2 linked regions of the Chelatococcus sp. YT9 genome follow. The protein of the gene in region 1 interacts with the protein of each later gene in a pairwise test. Links are inferred from orthologs where the notes say so. Each region holds a gene or a part of one and is shown on either strand. Other genes may lie near its edges.

Region 1 (5,292 bases):
GGGCGCCGGTGGTGCGGCCAAGGCGGTAGTCTATGCGTTGTTGACCCGGGGTGTCCAGCGTGTGGTGATCGCCAATCGCAGCCTCGGCCGAGCTGAGGCACTGGCGGAACGCTTCAAGGGATCATCCAATGGCCGGGTAGAGGTGACGCCTTGGCAGGATCTCGACAAGCTCCTGCCGCACACGAAGCTTCTCGTGAACGCTACCTCCCTCGGCATGTTTGGCCAAGACCGTCTCGCGATCGACCTGTCCGGCTTGTCCGTCAACGCCGTCGTCAACGATATCGTGTATGTTCCCCTTGAGACCGAGCTTCTTGCTCAGGCACGGGCGCGCGGCATTCTGGGCGTGGATGGCCTTGGCATGCTTCTCCACCAGGCGGTGCCGGGTTTTGAGCGCTGGTTCGGTATACTGCCGCGCGTTACGCCCCGGCTACGGGAACATATCGAGGCGGACGTCCTTCGACAGTATCCGACGACGTGAGCGGCATGACGTTCATTCTAGGCCTCACCGGCTCCATTGGCATGGGCAAGTCAACGACTGCCGCAATGTTCAAAGCGCGGGGGATACCCGTTCATGATTCCGACGAGGCGGTCCACCGGTTATATCAGGGTGCGGCCGTACCGCTGATAGAAGCGGCTTTTCCGGGCACCACGACTGATGGAGTAGTCGACCGCGCCAAGCTCGGTGCGATCGTCATTGGTCATCCCGACCGGATGGCACGGCTCGAACAACTCATTCATCCGCTTGTCCGCGCCGACAGGGATGCCGTGCTCGCGGAGGCGCGGCGTTCCGGAGCCGCGCTGATGGTCTTTGACATTCCGCTGCTCTATGAGACCGGGGCGGAGAAGGATTGTGACGCGGTTTTAGTGGTGACGGCGTCACCGGATATTCAGCGCGCGCGTGTTCTGGCTCGCCCCGGCATGACACCCGAACGATTTGCGATGATTCACGTGAAACAACTCCCGGACGCTGAGAAGCGGAGAAGAGCGGATTTCATTGTGGACACCGGCCTCGGGCTTGCGGAGGCGGAGGCACAGGTCGACGCGATCATTGCTAGAATCAGGGCTCGGACAAGCGAGCGGCGGGGTGACTGAATGCGTGAAATCGTACTCGACACGGAAACGACCGGCCTCGATCACCTGACCGGAGACCGCATTGTCGAGATCGGAGGCGTGGAGCTCATCAACCATTTGCCGACGGGCCGCACTTTCCACAAATACATCAATCCCCAATATCCGGTCGCCCCGGCTGCCTTCGACGTGCACGGCCTTTCGAACGAATTTCTCTCCGACAAGCCGCTGTTCCAGGACGTGGCAGCGGAATTCATGGAATTCATCGCGGATGCCCGTCTTGTGATTCACAACGCGGCCTTCGATGTCGGCTTCCTCGATTCCGAACTCACGCGTCTCGGCTTTCCACGCATAGAAGCGGCCAATGTCGTCGACACATTGATGTTGGCGCGCCGCAAACACCCGGGCGGGCAAAACAGCCTCGACGCCTTGTGTTCACGCTATGGCATCGACAATTCTCGTCGCACGAAGCACGGCGCCCTGCTCGATTCAGAAATCCTGGCGGATGTCTATCTGGAGCTCATTGGCGGGCGGCAAACGGATCTCGGCCTGGCCGTGGCCGGTGCGGCGCGTGCAGCCATCACCCTCGTTGAAGGCTCCCTGCGCGCGATGCAACGGCCGGAACCGCTTGCCTCGTTCTTGACCGATGCCGAACGAGAGGCTCATCGCAGTTTTGTGACTGGCTTAGGCGAGGCCGCTATCTGGAGGCGCTACGGGCTTACGTCTGAGGCTTAAGCTGAAGCGCCAGCTTGTCGGGCCACTTAGTAGCGGTGAGCGCCGCCAGCCCCGGCCAAGCCCCACGCTTGGACGGGGCGAGTAGAGCGGGCATTCCTCGAAGGAAATGCCCGGGAAATGATCAGGCCTGCGCGGCCGGCTGCTGCGGCTGCACTTCCGCCAGCTTCTGGCGGTAGAGCGCGGCGAAGTCGATCGGATCGATGAAAAGGGGCGGGAAGCCGCCGTTGCGGACGCTGTCCGCCACGATCTGCCGGGCAAACGGGAAGAGGAGGCGCGGGCACTCGATCATGACAGTCGGGTGCAGATGCTCCTGCGGGATGTTGCGCAGGCGGAACACGCCGCCATACACGAGCTCGAAGACGAACAGGACGTCGTTGCCGATGGTGGCCTTGCCTTCAAGGGTGAGGTCGACCTCGAAGTCTGTCTCCGCGAGCTGGTTGGCACCGACATTGACCTGGATCGAGATTTCCGGGCCCTGCTGCTGCGGCGTCAGAGAGCGCGGGGCGTTCGGGTTCTCGAAGGACAGGTCCTTGATGTATTGTGCGAGAGCGTTCAGCGAAGGCGCCGTATCAGTCGGGGCGCCAGTGCCGTTGGTTGAGGTGTCGGTCATGACGAAACTTCTCCGGATGGACGGATGATGGAAAGCGGGGTTCCGGAAGGCATCCGCGCTCCCCGGACCAGGACTCGTCGACCGGCGACGGATCCCTGTCGGAGCCGGGCCGTTCTGAACGGATACCGAAGCCTTGCAATGTTCCCAGCTTCAGTCGCTGGGGGCTAACATGGAAGCCGGTCACCGACAAGGCACCATAGTCCCAATCCCGCGTCCTTGTGAGCTAGCCATCTCTTGTTTGCCGCAACAGTGGATGTTACGAGCGCAAGGCCCCATATCTACGAAGCGGTATCGGACAAGGATGGTCTTTGTGGCTATGAATCGAACCGTGGGACTTGACGCCGGGGAACGAGCACGAGACGACTGATAGCCATGCAAGACGGTTTCGACGTAACGACTATAGTCTTCCTCGCGCTCGCGGTGTTCGTGATCTGGCGCCTCCGTTCGGTGCTCGGCCAGCGCACCGGTAATGAGCGTCCCCCGCAGGATCCTTTCGCCCGTCGCGATCCACCGATGAAGCCCGCCAACGGAAGTGCGAACGGTGATAATGTCGTGCGCCTGCCGGGCGCGGCGAACGACACGGGCCTCGGCGGCGAGGGCAACCCGAATCGCTGGAAAGGCATCGCCGAGCCAGGGACACCGCTGGCGGCCGGACTTGATGGCCTGGTGCGCGTCGAGCCGAGCTTCAATCCGCAGGAATTCCTGGCGGGCGCCAAGATGGCCTACGAAATGATCGTGATGGCCTTTGCTCAAGGCGATCGTAAAACCCTGAAGGGCCTTCTCTCGAAAGAGGTGTTCGAAGGCTTCGATCGTGAAATCGGAGAACGCGAAAAGCGGGGCGAGAAGATCGAGACCACCTTCGTCTCGATCGACGGCGCCGATCTTCTTGCCGTGGATCTCAAGGGCAAGCTTGCGCAGGCGACGGTGCGCTTTACCTCGAAACTCATCACGGCCACGCGTGATGCCTCGGGCACCGTGGTAGACGGCAGCGCCGAGACGGTTGTCACGGTCACCGATGTCTGGACCTTCGCGCGCACCCTCGGCGGCCGCGACCCCAACTGGCAACTGGTCGCGACTGAAGCGGCACAGTAGCGGGTCCGGCACGGTGCGGCGCGGCATCGGATACGGATTCGGGCAGACCGGTGTGTTAAAGCGCTTTCTGCTCGCGCTCTCGGCGGGCGGAATTCTCACCTTCGGCGGGCTGTTGCCTGCCTTTTCGGCGCCACCCACTGAGGTTGGCGGGGCACGGCTGGAGCCCGTTCCTTTTGAGACGCTGGGCGGCTGGCGTAGGGATGACCACAGAGCCGCCTTCGCGACGTTTCGACGATCCTGCGAGGCGATCCAGAAAAGCGGTGACCAACAGCGGTGGATCACGCCATCGTCGTCCGCGCTGATCGGGATTTGCCAGCGCGGCTTGAAGCACCCTCCGAAAACCCGATCTGCGGCGCGCAGGTTCTTCGAACAGAACTTTGCAGCCTTCCGGATAGTGACACCAAAAGGCTCAGGCTTCCTGACGGGCTATTTCGAGCCCGAGTATCGCGGGCGATTGCAGCCGGACGACCTCTTCTCAACGCCGCTTCTCGGCCGCCCTGCCGACCTCATTACCTTCGCTGATGGGGAGCGTCTGCCCGCGCCGCACACGGCGCTTACGGCTGCCCGGCGCACAACGAGCGGCGCTCTCGAGCCTTATCCGGACAGGGCAGCAATCGAGGATGGTGTGCTCGGCCCCAAGGCGCAGCCGCTCGTTTACCTTGACCCGATCGACGCCTTTCTTGCCCATGTTCAGGGGTCGGTTCGGGTCCGAATCGACGATGGCCGCATTATCCGGCTCGCCTACGCCGCCCGCAACGGACATCCCTACAGTTCGCTCGGCCGCATGGTGGCTCTTGAGACAGGCCTGCCACCCGCAGAGCTCAACACGCCCAAGCTCGTGGCTTGGCTCAAGGCCAATCCGGATGCCGGACGGCGCCTGATGCGGCAGAACCGTTCGTATATTTTCTTTCGCGTCGCGAATGAGCTCGATCCGAAGCGTGGGCCTCTTGGTGGGTCATCCGTCCAGCTCGTGCCGGGGCGCAGCCTCGCGATCGATCGGAACCTTTGGTCCTATGGTCTACCGTTCTGGATCGATGCGGAGCTGCCGCAGCCGGACGAAAGCACGAAGCCGTTCCAGAAGTTGATGATCGCGCAGGACACGGGCTCGGCCATACTCGGGCCAGCGCGGGGCGATATTTTCTTCGGGAGTGGTCCTGCAGCCGGGGACAAGGCGGGGCTGATTCGCCATCCTGGGCAGTTCATCGTGCTGCTCCCCCGCGAGATCCCGCGGCCTAGCGGAGCGGACCGATGAGACGCCGGCGCGGCCGGACACTCGACAAGGAGGAGATCACGCTATGGCACCACGTGGTGAAAAGCGTGAAGCCCTTGCCGGGCCGCGCCGTCCCGGTCTTACCGCCGGATGAGACTGCCCCCGGGCCAGCCAATCAAACCGCCGCCGAATCAAACGACATCGCCAAGGCAACGGGGGATCTTGCGGGGAAATTCGGCGGCAAAGCCGGGAAGAAGGTCGCGCCTCCCAACCCTGCCACTCCCAAGTCTGCCATTCCCAAGCCTGCCACTCCCGACTCTCGTGCCCCGAAGGTCCCCCCGCTCGCACCGCTGGAGCGGCGGCAACGTCTAGCGCTACGACGGGGCACGGAAGCCATCGAGGCGGTGCTCGATCTGCACGGTATGCGACAGATCGAAGCGCACGCGGCGCTGACCGGGTTCGTACGGAGGGCTCAGCGCGAGCAGAAGCGAGTCGTCGTGGTCGTCACCGGCAAAGGCGGCGGCGAAGGGAGCAGTAAGTTGATGTTCGGCGAGCGCGGCGTTTTACGACGGTTGGT
Region 2 (7,214 bases), 2.6 Mb from region 1 along the record:
CGCGAGAGCCGCGATCTGCCAGTAATGGAAGATGCCGGCCTCATTGAGGTTCTTCTCGAGCTCAGGGCCGACGCCGTTCAGGTTGGTGAGATCATCGGGGGCGCCACGCGGCGCGCCGAGACGCTCGAACACCTCATCTGAAGCGGCGCCGTCGGCAGCCGGCAGATCCTCGACGATCGGAGCTTCCGACTCGCCGATATCGATGCCGAGGTCGCCATGGCCACGCGAGATGCCATCGATGGCGGCGCGAGCCACGAGGTCGCAATAGAGAGCGATGGCACGGCCCGCGTCGTCATTGGCCGGAACCGGGAAGGTGATGCCGTCGGGATCGCAATTGGTGTCGACGATCGCGGCCACCGGGATGCCGAGACGCTGGGCTTCCTTGATGGCAAGCTGCTCCTTGTTCGTGTCGATCACGAACAGAAGGTCCGGCACGCCGCCCATGTCCTTGATGCCGCCGAGCGCGCGCTCAAGCTTTTCGCGCTCCCGCGAGAGCATCAGACGCTCTTTCTTTGTCAGTCCGGTGGCGCCGCCGTTGAGAGTCTCGTCGACCTTGCGCAGACGCTGGATCGAACCGGAAATGGTCTTCCAGTTCGTCAGCATCCCACCGAGCCAGCGGGAGTTCACGTAGTACTGAGCCGAACGCTTGGCAGCATCCGCGACCGCATCGGCGGCCTGGCGCTTCGTGCCCACGAAGAGCACGCGGCCACCGGCCGCAACCGTGTCGGAAATCGCCTGCAGCGCGCGGTAGAACGCGGGCACGGTCTGGGCGAGATCGATGATATGGATGTTGTTGCGGGTGCCGAAGATGTACTGATCCATCTTCGGATTCCAGCGGTGAGCCTGGTGGCCGAAATGCGCACCGGCTTCGAGCAGCTGCCGCATGGAGAAATCAGGAAGCGCCATAGTCTTTATAACTCCGGTTATGATGCCGCCGCGGGGCCTTGGGCCGGACGATCCGGCCACCGGATGGCTCGTGAGAGATCTCAAGAAGGTCCTTATGTTAGGACCTTCGCGAGCTTAACCCCGCGTGTGGAATGGGCGCGCTTATAAGGGCGCCAGCGTTGAGATGCAAGAGATGGCGTGCGGAAAGAAGGCATTCAATCCCTCGGCATCCGGTTGAGCGGGTGATCGCTCAACCAAGGGGGGCGCCCAGCTCCACTCTTCGCTGCAAAGCGAGGCGATCAAGAAACCTCTCATCGTGGCTGACGACCAGGAGCGCGCCGTCAAAGGCGCATAGCGCCAGTTCCAGCGCCTCCATCCCGTCGAGATCAAGATGATTGGTCGGCTCATCCAGAATGAGAAGCGCGGGCGGGACGGGACGTCCCAGGGTGCAGGCAAGCCCGGCGCGCAACCGCTCGCCACCACTGAGATCGCCCACCCGCTGATGCGCATCCTCCGCGCGGAAACGAAAACGCGCCAAAGCCGCCCGACACTGGTTCTCATCCGTCTGCGGGTTCAAATGCAGGAAATTCTCCCGCAGCGACAGCTCCGGGTCGAGCAAGCCCATATCCTGGTCGAGGAAAGCCAGGGGGACCGGCCGATCAACGGATCCGCTCTGCGGCTCGAGCTTGCCCGCGATGAGCGCCAGTAACGTGGACTTGCCACTGCCGTTCGGACCCGTGATCGCGACCCGTTCGGGACCGGTTAAGGTCAGAGACAGATCACGAATGACAGGCCGCTCAGCCGCATATCCCGCTGTCACGGCTGCAAGACGCAGAGCGATCTTACCGGAAGGCATGTCGGTGGTAAGCATCTCCATGCGCAAGGGCTGCAGCACCTCGATTTTCTCGCGCGCGCTGGACAGGGCCTCGTCAGCCATCTCGATTCGCGCATCGCGAAGGCGGGCATTTGCGCCGCCGGATGTCTCGGCGCGGCCTCTCGCCGCGTCCATCAGGATTTTCGGCTGGTCGCCTTTGGCGCGGCCTTTCTGTCCATTGCTATCCCTTCGCGCTTTGCGCTCGACCGCCTGCTGCGCGCGACGCCTGATCTCCGCGCGTTCCCTTTCGGCATTTGCGAGATCGTGGCGAGCAGCCTCGAGCTCCGTGGACTTCCGCGCATGAAAAGCACCATAGTTCCCGCCATATCGGGTAGCGCCAAGCGTGGTCAGTTCCACGATGGCGTCCATCGTATCAAGCAGCTCCCGATCATGACTGACGATGATCGAGCTGCCTCGCCACGCGCGGATGAAGTCCAGCACAGCCCGGCGTCCGTCGCGATCCAGATTGTTGGTCGGCTCATCAAGCAGGAGAACGTCCGGCTCGGCAAAAATCAGCGCTGCCAAGGCCGCGCGACTGCGCTGCCCGCCTGACAGCACAGCCAGCGGCACATGAGCCTCCAGGGACAAACCGCACCGCGCGAGGGCCGCGTCGATCCTAGCCGGTAAGGTCCAGTCAGCGCCGGCCAGTTCGTCAGGGTCGGCAAGCCCCCTTTCGGCGCGGTCGAGCACTGCCAAGGCGGATCTTGCACCGAAAAGGTCCGCGAGCGTGTCGGCGCTCGCCTGTATATCCTGCCGCATGACGCCAAGGGTGCCAGAGGCTTGAACGGAGCCCGACGACGGGCTTAGCTCGCCCGCGATCAACCGCAGCAGCGTGGTCTTGCCGGTGCCGTTTCGCCCGATGAGGCCAGTACGCTCGGGACCGAAGCTTAGATTGAGATCAGAGAAGAGCGGCGCTCCATCAGGAGCATGCCATGATAGATTGCACAGGGTGATGGAAGCAGGCATGGGACAGGACTTCTCGCAGCATGATCGACTGAACGACGGCGGCAAGAGACAAATCCATGTCGAAGCGGCTCCAAATTCCTGCTGAACGGCCCTCTAGGTAAGACTAACCATCAACCTTCGCAAGCTTGGTCGGCGAAAATCTGGGAGGTTCCGCCATGTGGGGCGCGGAACTGCTTCGGGCTGGTCTCCGCGGCAAGCCTCCGCTATGGGCCATGTGGACCCAACTTCGGCGAAGCAAGCAGAACCTCGGTCGGCGTTCAGCCAAGGCCAAGGTCACCTCCACGTCGCCTTACAACATCTCCACATGGACGACGCCGGGGATCGCCCGGATAGCGCTCGCCATCTGCGGTGTCGTGGAAAAGCGCCCTTTGAGCTTCACCTCGACCTCCTGCCTCTCCTCCAGCATCAGCACCAGCGAGATATCGCCATCGCCGCGATCGCGGAGCCGCTCGGCTACGATGGGCAGTGGCGCCTCGTCACGCAGAAAGATCCGCAGGCTCTTGTGGTGCTTCGAAACAGCCGAGTCGAGGGGCTCGACAGACTGGATGCGCGCCCTCACCTCCTCGCCCTCAGCGGAGGCCTGGACCAGCAGGATGACCGGCTTGCCCGGCTCCAGCAGGTCGCGGAAATGCGATAGTCCTTCGGCGAAGATGATGGCCTCGAAATGGCCGCTCTGGTCGGACAGATTGACGATACCCATCTTCGAACCGCTCTTCGTGCGCCGCTCCGTCCGGTCCAGCACGGTCGCGGCGAGCCGCCCCATATTGACACCACCGCGGACCGCCTTAGCGAAATCCGACCAGCGTTGCACACGCAACTTCTCAAGCAGCGCGCCATACTCGTCGAGCGGATGGCCCGTCAGAAAGAACCCGGCTGCATCGTATTCCCGCTGCAGCCGCTCCGCCGGCAGCCACGGGACGTAACTCGGGATGCGCAAGGGCTCCGGTGCGGATGTGGGCCCACCGAAGAAGTCGTTCTGTCCGTCAGCCTCGGCTGCCACCGTGCGCGCCGCGATCGCGGTGATCGCATCGATCGCCGCGAAGCTCCGCGCCCGATCCGGCTCAAGTTCATCGAAGGCGCCAGCCGAGATGAGCGCTTCCAGCGTGCGCTTGTTGACGAGCTTGGGGTTGAAGCGCCGCGCGAAATCACTGAGGTCGCGGAACGGCGTGTTGCCCCGTGCCGTCACGAGCGCCTCGACAGCCTGCCTCCCGACGCCTTTGAGCGCGGCCAGCGCATAGCGGATCGAGCCGCGCTGCTCGGCATCGTAATGGACGTCGAAGACCACGCCCGAGCGGTTGATCGAGGGGGGCTCCACCTTGATGCCGAGGCGTTCGGCCTCGCGCCGGAATTCCGACAGCTTGTCGGTGTTGTCGAGTTCGAGCGTCATGGACGCCGCCATGAACTCGACCGGATGGTTCGCCTTGAGATACCCCGTATGGTAGGACACGAGCGCATAGGCGGCCGCATGGCTCTTGTTGAAGCCATAGTCGGCGAATTTGGCGAGGAGGTCGAAGATCTCGTCGGCGAGCGCCTTGGTGAGGCCGCGCTCGATGGCGCCATTCACGAAGCGCTCGCGCTGCGCGTCCATCTCAGCCTTGATCTTCTTGCCCATGGCGCGGCGCAACAGGTCCGCTTCGCCGAGCGAATAGCCCGACAGCGACTGCGCCACCTGCATCACCTGTTCCTGGTAGATGATGATGCCGAAGGTCTCGTTGAGGATCGGCCTCAGCTTCTCGTGGAGGTACCATTCCTCCTCCGGCTCGCCGTCGCCGTGCTTGCGGGCGCAATAAACAGGAATATTGGCCATCGGACCGGGACGGTAGAGCGCCACCAGCGCGATCAGGTCCTCCAGGCGGTCCGCGCGCATCTCGACGAGCGCCTTGCGCATGCCGGCGCTTTCCACCTGGAACACGCCGACCGTCTCGCCGCGCCCCAGATATTCGTAGGTCTTCTTATCGTCGAGGGGGATCGCCGACAGATCGATGTCGATCCCCTTCTTCTTGATGAGATCGACCGCCGTGCGCAGCACTGTGAGGGTCTTGAGGCCAAGAAAGTCGAATTTGACGAGGCCCGCCTGCTCCACCCACTTCATGTTGAGCTGACTGACGCGCATGCCGGAACGCGGATCGCGATAGAGCGGCACAAGCTCTTCGAGCGGCCTATCGCCGATCACGATGCCGGCCGCATGGGTCGAGGCGTGGCGGTGCAACCCCTCGAGCTTCTGGGCGATGTCGAGCATGCGCCCGACGACCGGCTCCTCCTTCGCGGCACTCTGCAGTTTGGGCTCGTCCTCGATGGCTTTCTTGAGCGTGACGGGATTGGCCGGGTTCTGCGGCACGAGCTTGGTCAGCTTGTCGACTTGGCCATAGGGCATTTCGAGTACGCGGCCGACGTCGCGCATGACGCCGCGCGCCTGCAGCGTACCGAAGGTGATGATCTGCGCGACACGATCCTCGCCGTAGCGCTGCTGCACATAGGCGATGACCTCTTCGCGGCGATCCTGGCAGAAATCGATGTCGAAATCCGGCATCGACACACGATCCGGATTGAGGAAGCGCTCGAACAGGAGGCCGAAGCGTAGCGGATCCAGGTCGGTGATGGTGAGCGAATAGGCCACGAGCGAACCCGCCCCCGAACCGCGGCCCGGGCCGACGGGAATGTCATGGGCCTTCGCCCACTTGATAAAGTCCGCGACGATCAGGAAGTAACCCGGGAAACGCATGCGCTCGATGATCGACAGCTCAAATTCAAGCCGCTGGCGATAATCGGCCTCGGTCAGGCCGGGGGCTGGGGGGTGGGAGGCCAGACGCGCGTCGAGCCCGGCCACGGCCTGCCGGCGGAGCTCGGCCGCCTCTTCCGTCTCATCGCCGCTGAAGCGGGGAAGCATCGGCTTGCGCGTGCGCGGCCGATAGGCGCAGCGCATCGCAATCTCAACGGTTGACTGCAACGCTTCCGGCAGATCCTCGAAAAGCTTGACCATCTCGGCGCGCGACTTGAAGTCGTGCGCGTTGGTAAGCCGCCGGCGATTGTCATCGGCAATGAGACGGCCGTCGGCAATGGCGAGCAGCGCGTCATGCGCTTCATAGTCTCCGGCCTTCGCGAAAAAAGGCTCGTTGGTGGCGACGAGGGGCACACCATCCCGATAGGCGAGGCGGAGCAGCTCAGTCTCGACGGCACGCTCCTCGTTCGTGCCGTGCCGTTGCAACTCCACATAAAGCCGGTCGCCGAAAACCTCTTGGAGGCGCCTGAACCGCTCCGAAGCCAGTTCCATCTGGCCGTCTCGCAGGGCCCGGTCGAGCGGGCCGCCCGGCCCGCCGGTCAGCGCGATCAGCCCCTCGCTATGGGCGGCGAGCCGTGCGAAAGGCACATGGATCACCTCCCCCGCCGTGGAATCCAGGAAGGCGCGGCTCGTGAGCTGCATCAGGTTTCCATAACCGGTCTCGCTGGTCGCGAGCAGCACGATATGCGGCAGGCTGCGGGTCACCATCTGGCGCACGGTAGGGTCCGGCGGCTCGAATTCGACCGTGAGCTGCAAGCCGGCGATCGGCTGGATGCCGGCTCCCGACAGCTTTTCCGAGAACTCGAGCGCGCCGAAAAGATTGTTGGAATCCGTCAGCGCCAGCGCCGGCATACCGTCCGCGATGGCCATCTTCGACAAGGCCGCGATGGTGAGCGCACCCTCGAGAAGCGAAAACGAGGAATGGACATGCAAATGCACAAAGCCGACGTCCTGGTAGATCTCGTTCGCTGAAACGTTCATCGGGAACCCAATACCGATCACATCCGGGCCGGACTCATGCCCGCTCACAGCCCCAGAATACGGCGCGGACCGGCGGGGTCGAGCCCCGATCCCAGATTACCAGTGGATGTCCTATCACCGCTGATCCTGCGGGGTCGCTGTCCAGCCCTCAGGTCTGTTTGCAGGTGACGGGCGCCGCGTTCTCACCCTTCGTGAGATCATAGAGATCAGCCGTATTGCCCTTCGTCCACCAGATGAAGCGCCCGCCAGCATATTTTGCACCGGAACCGGCCAGCACATTGGCCGCGATCACGAACTCGCCGTGGATCGCGAGCGACACCAGCGAGATCGCCCCGGCATTGAAATAGGTGGCATCCACGACCCGATCACCGCAGGCATAGCTTGCCTTGACGGTCTGGACCTCGTTGACCGTCGGAACTTCAATCGTGATCGCCGCACCTTGGCGGACCGATGTCAACAGCGCCAATTGCTTGCCGTCGGCGTCCAGCAACGAAAGCTTGCCGTTGCCGCCGATCTCCCAACTTTTCACGGCTTGCAACGCATTGAAGAATTTCTGCTCCTGCCCCATGACCGCAGGAGGACAGGCCATGCGGGTGGAAGCCAAGGGGCCGATCCGCAGGGACTGGCCGGAGATCTCAGCCTTGCCGGTGAAGTGGTTGCAACCGCCCGAACCGGTGACCTTGCCATTGCCGCTAAAAGCGATTGTGGTCTGTATGCGATTGACGACAC

The links. Proteins that work in one complex are often made in the same cells at the same time.
Region 2: the proteins of dnaQ (region 1) and dnaE interact in binary tests that used the Escherichia coli proteins (3 or more experiments, as listed by UniProt). The link is inferred for Chelatococcus sp. YT9 from one-to-one orthologs.

Annotation. Positions count from the first base shown.
Region 1 is NZ_JAHBRW010000001.1:1,482,754-1,488,045, forward strand. Bases 1-2,947 are described here. They hold dnaQ (DNA polymerase III subunit epsilon), read left to right. Parts: upstream 1-1,092; coding sequence 1,093-1,803; downstream 1,804-2,947. Other genes in these bases: KIO76_RS06685 (shikimate dehydrogenase), read left to right, coding at 1-478; coaE (dephospho-CoA kinase), read left to right, coding at 484-1,092; secB (protein-export chaperone SecB), read right to left, coding at 1,925-2,413; KIO76_RS06705 (Tim44/TimA family putative adaptor protein), read left to right, coding at 2,786-2,947. Outside these bases: more of KIO76_RS06705, read left to right, coding at 2,948-3,505; mltA (murein transglycosylase A), read left to right, coding at 3,558-4,757; KIO76_RS06715 (Smr/MutS family protein), read left to right, coding at 4,754-5,292. UniProt on the Escherichia coli protein: DNA polymerase III is a complex, multichain enzyme responsible for most of the replicative synthesis in bacteria. The epsilon subunit contain the editing function and is a proofreading 3'-5' exonuclease.
Region 2 is NZ_JAHBRW010000001.1:4,035,758-4,042,971, reverse strand. Bases 2,815-6,820 are described here. They hold dnaE (DNA polymerase III subunit alpha), read right to left. Parts: upstream 6,486-6,820; coding sequence 3,015-6,485; downstream 2,815-3,014. Other genes in these bases: KIO76_RS31100 (META domain-containing protein), read right to left, coding at 6,634-6,820. Outside these bases: KIO76_RS18685 (30S ribosomal protein S2), read right to left, coding at 1-906; KIO76_RS18680 (ABC-F family ATP-binding cassette domain-containing protein), read right to left, coding at 1,136-2,725; more of KIO76_RS31100, read right to left, coding at 6,821-7,214. UniProt on the Escherichia coli protein: DNA polymerase III is a complex, multichain enzyme responsible for most of the replicative synthesis in bacteria. This DNA polymerase also exhibits 3' to 5' exonuclease activity. The alpha chain is the DNA polymerase catalytic subunit.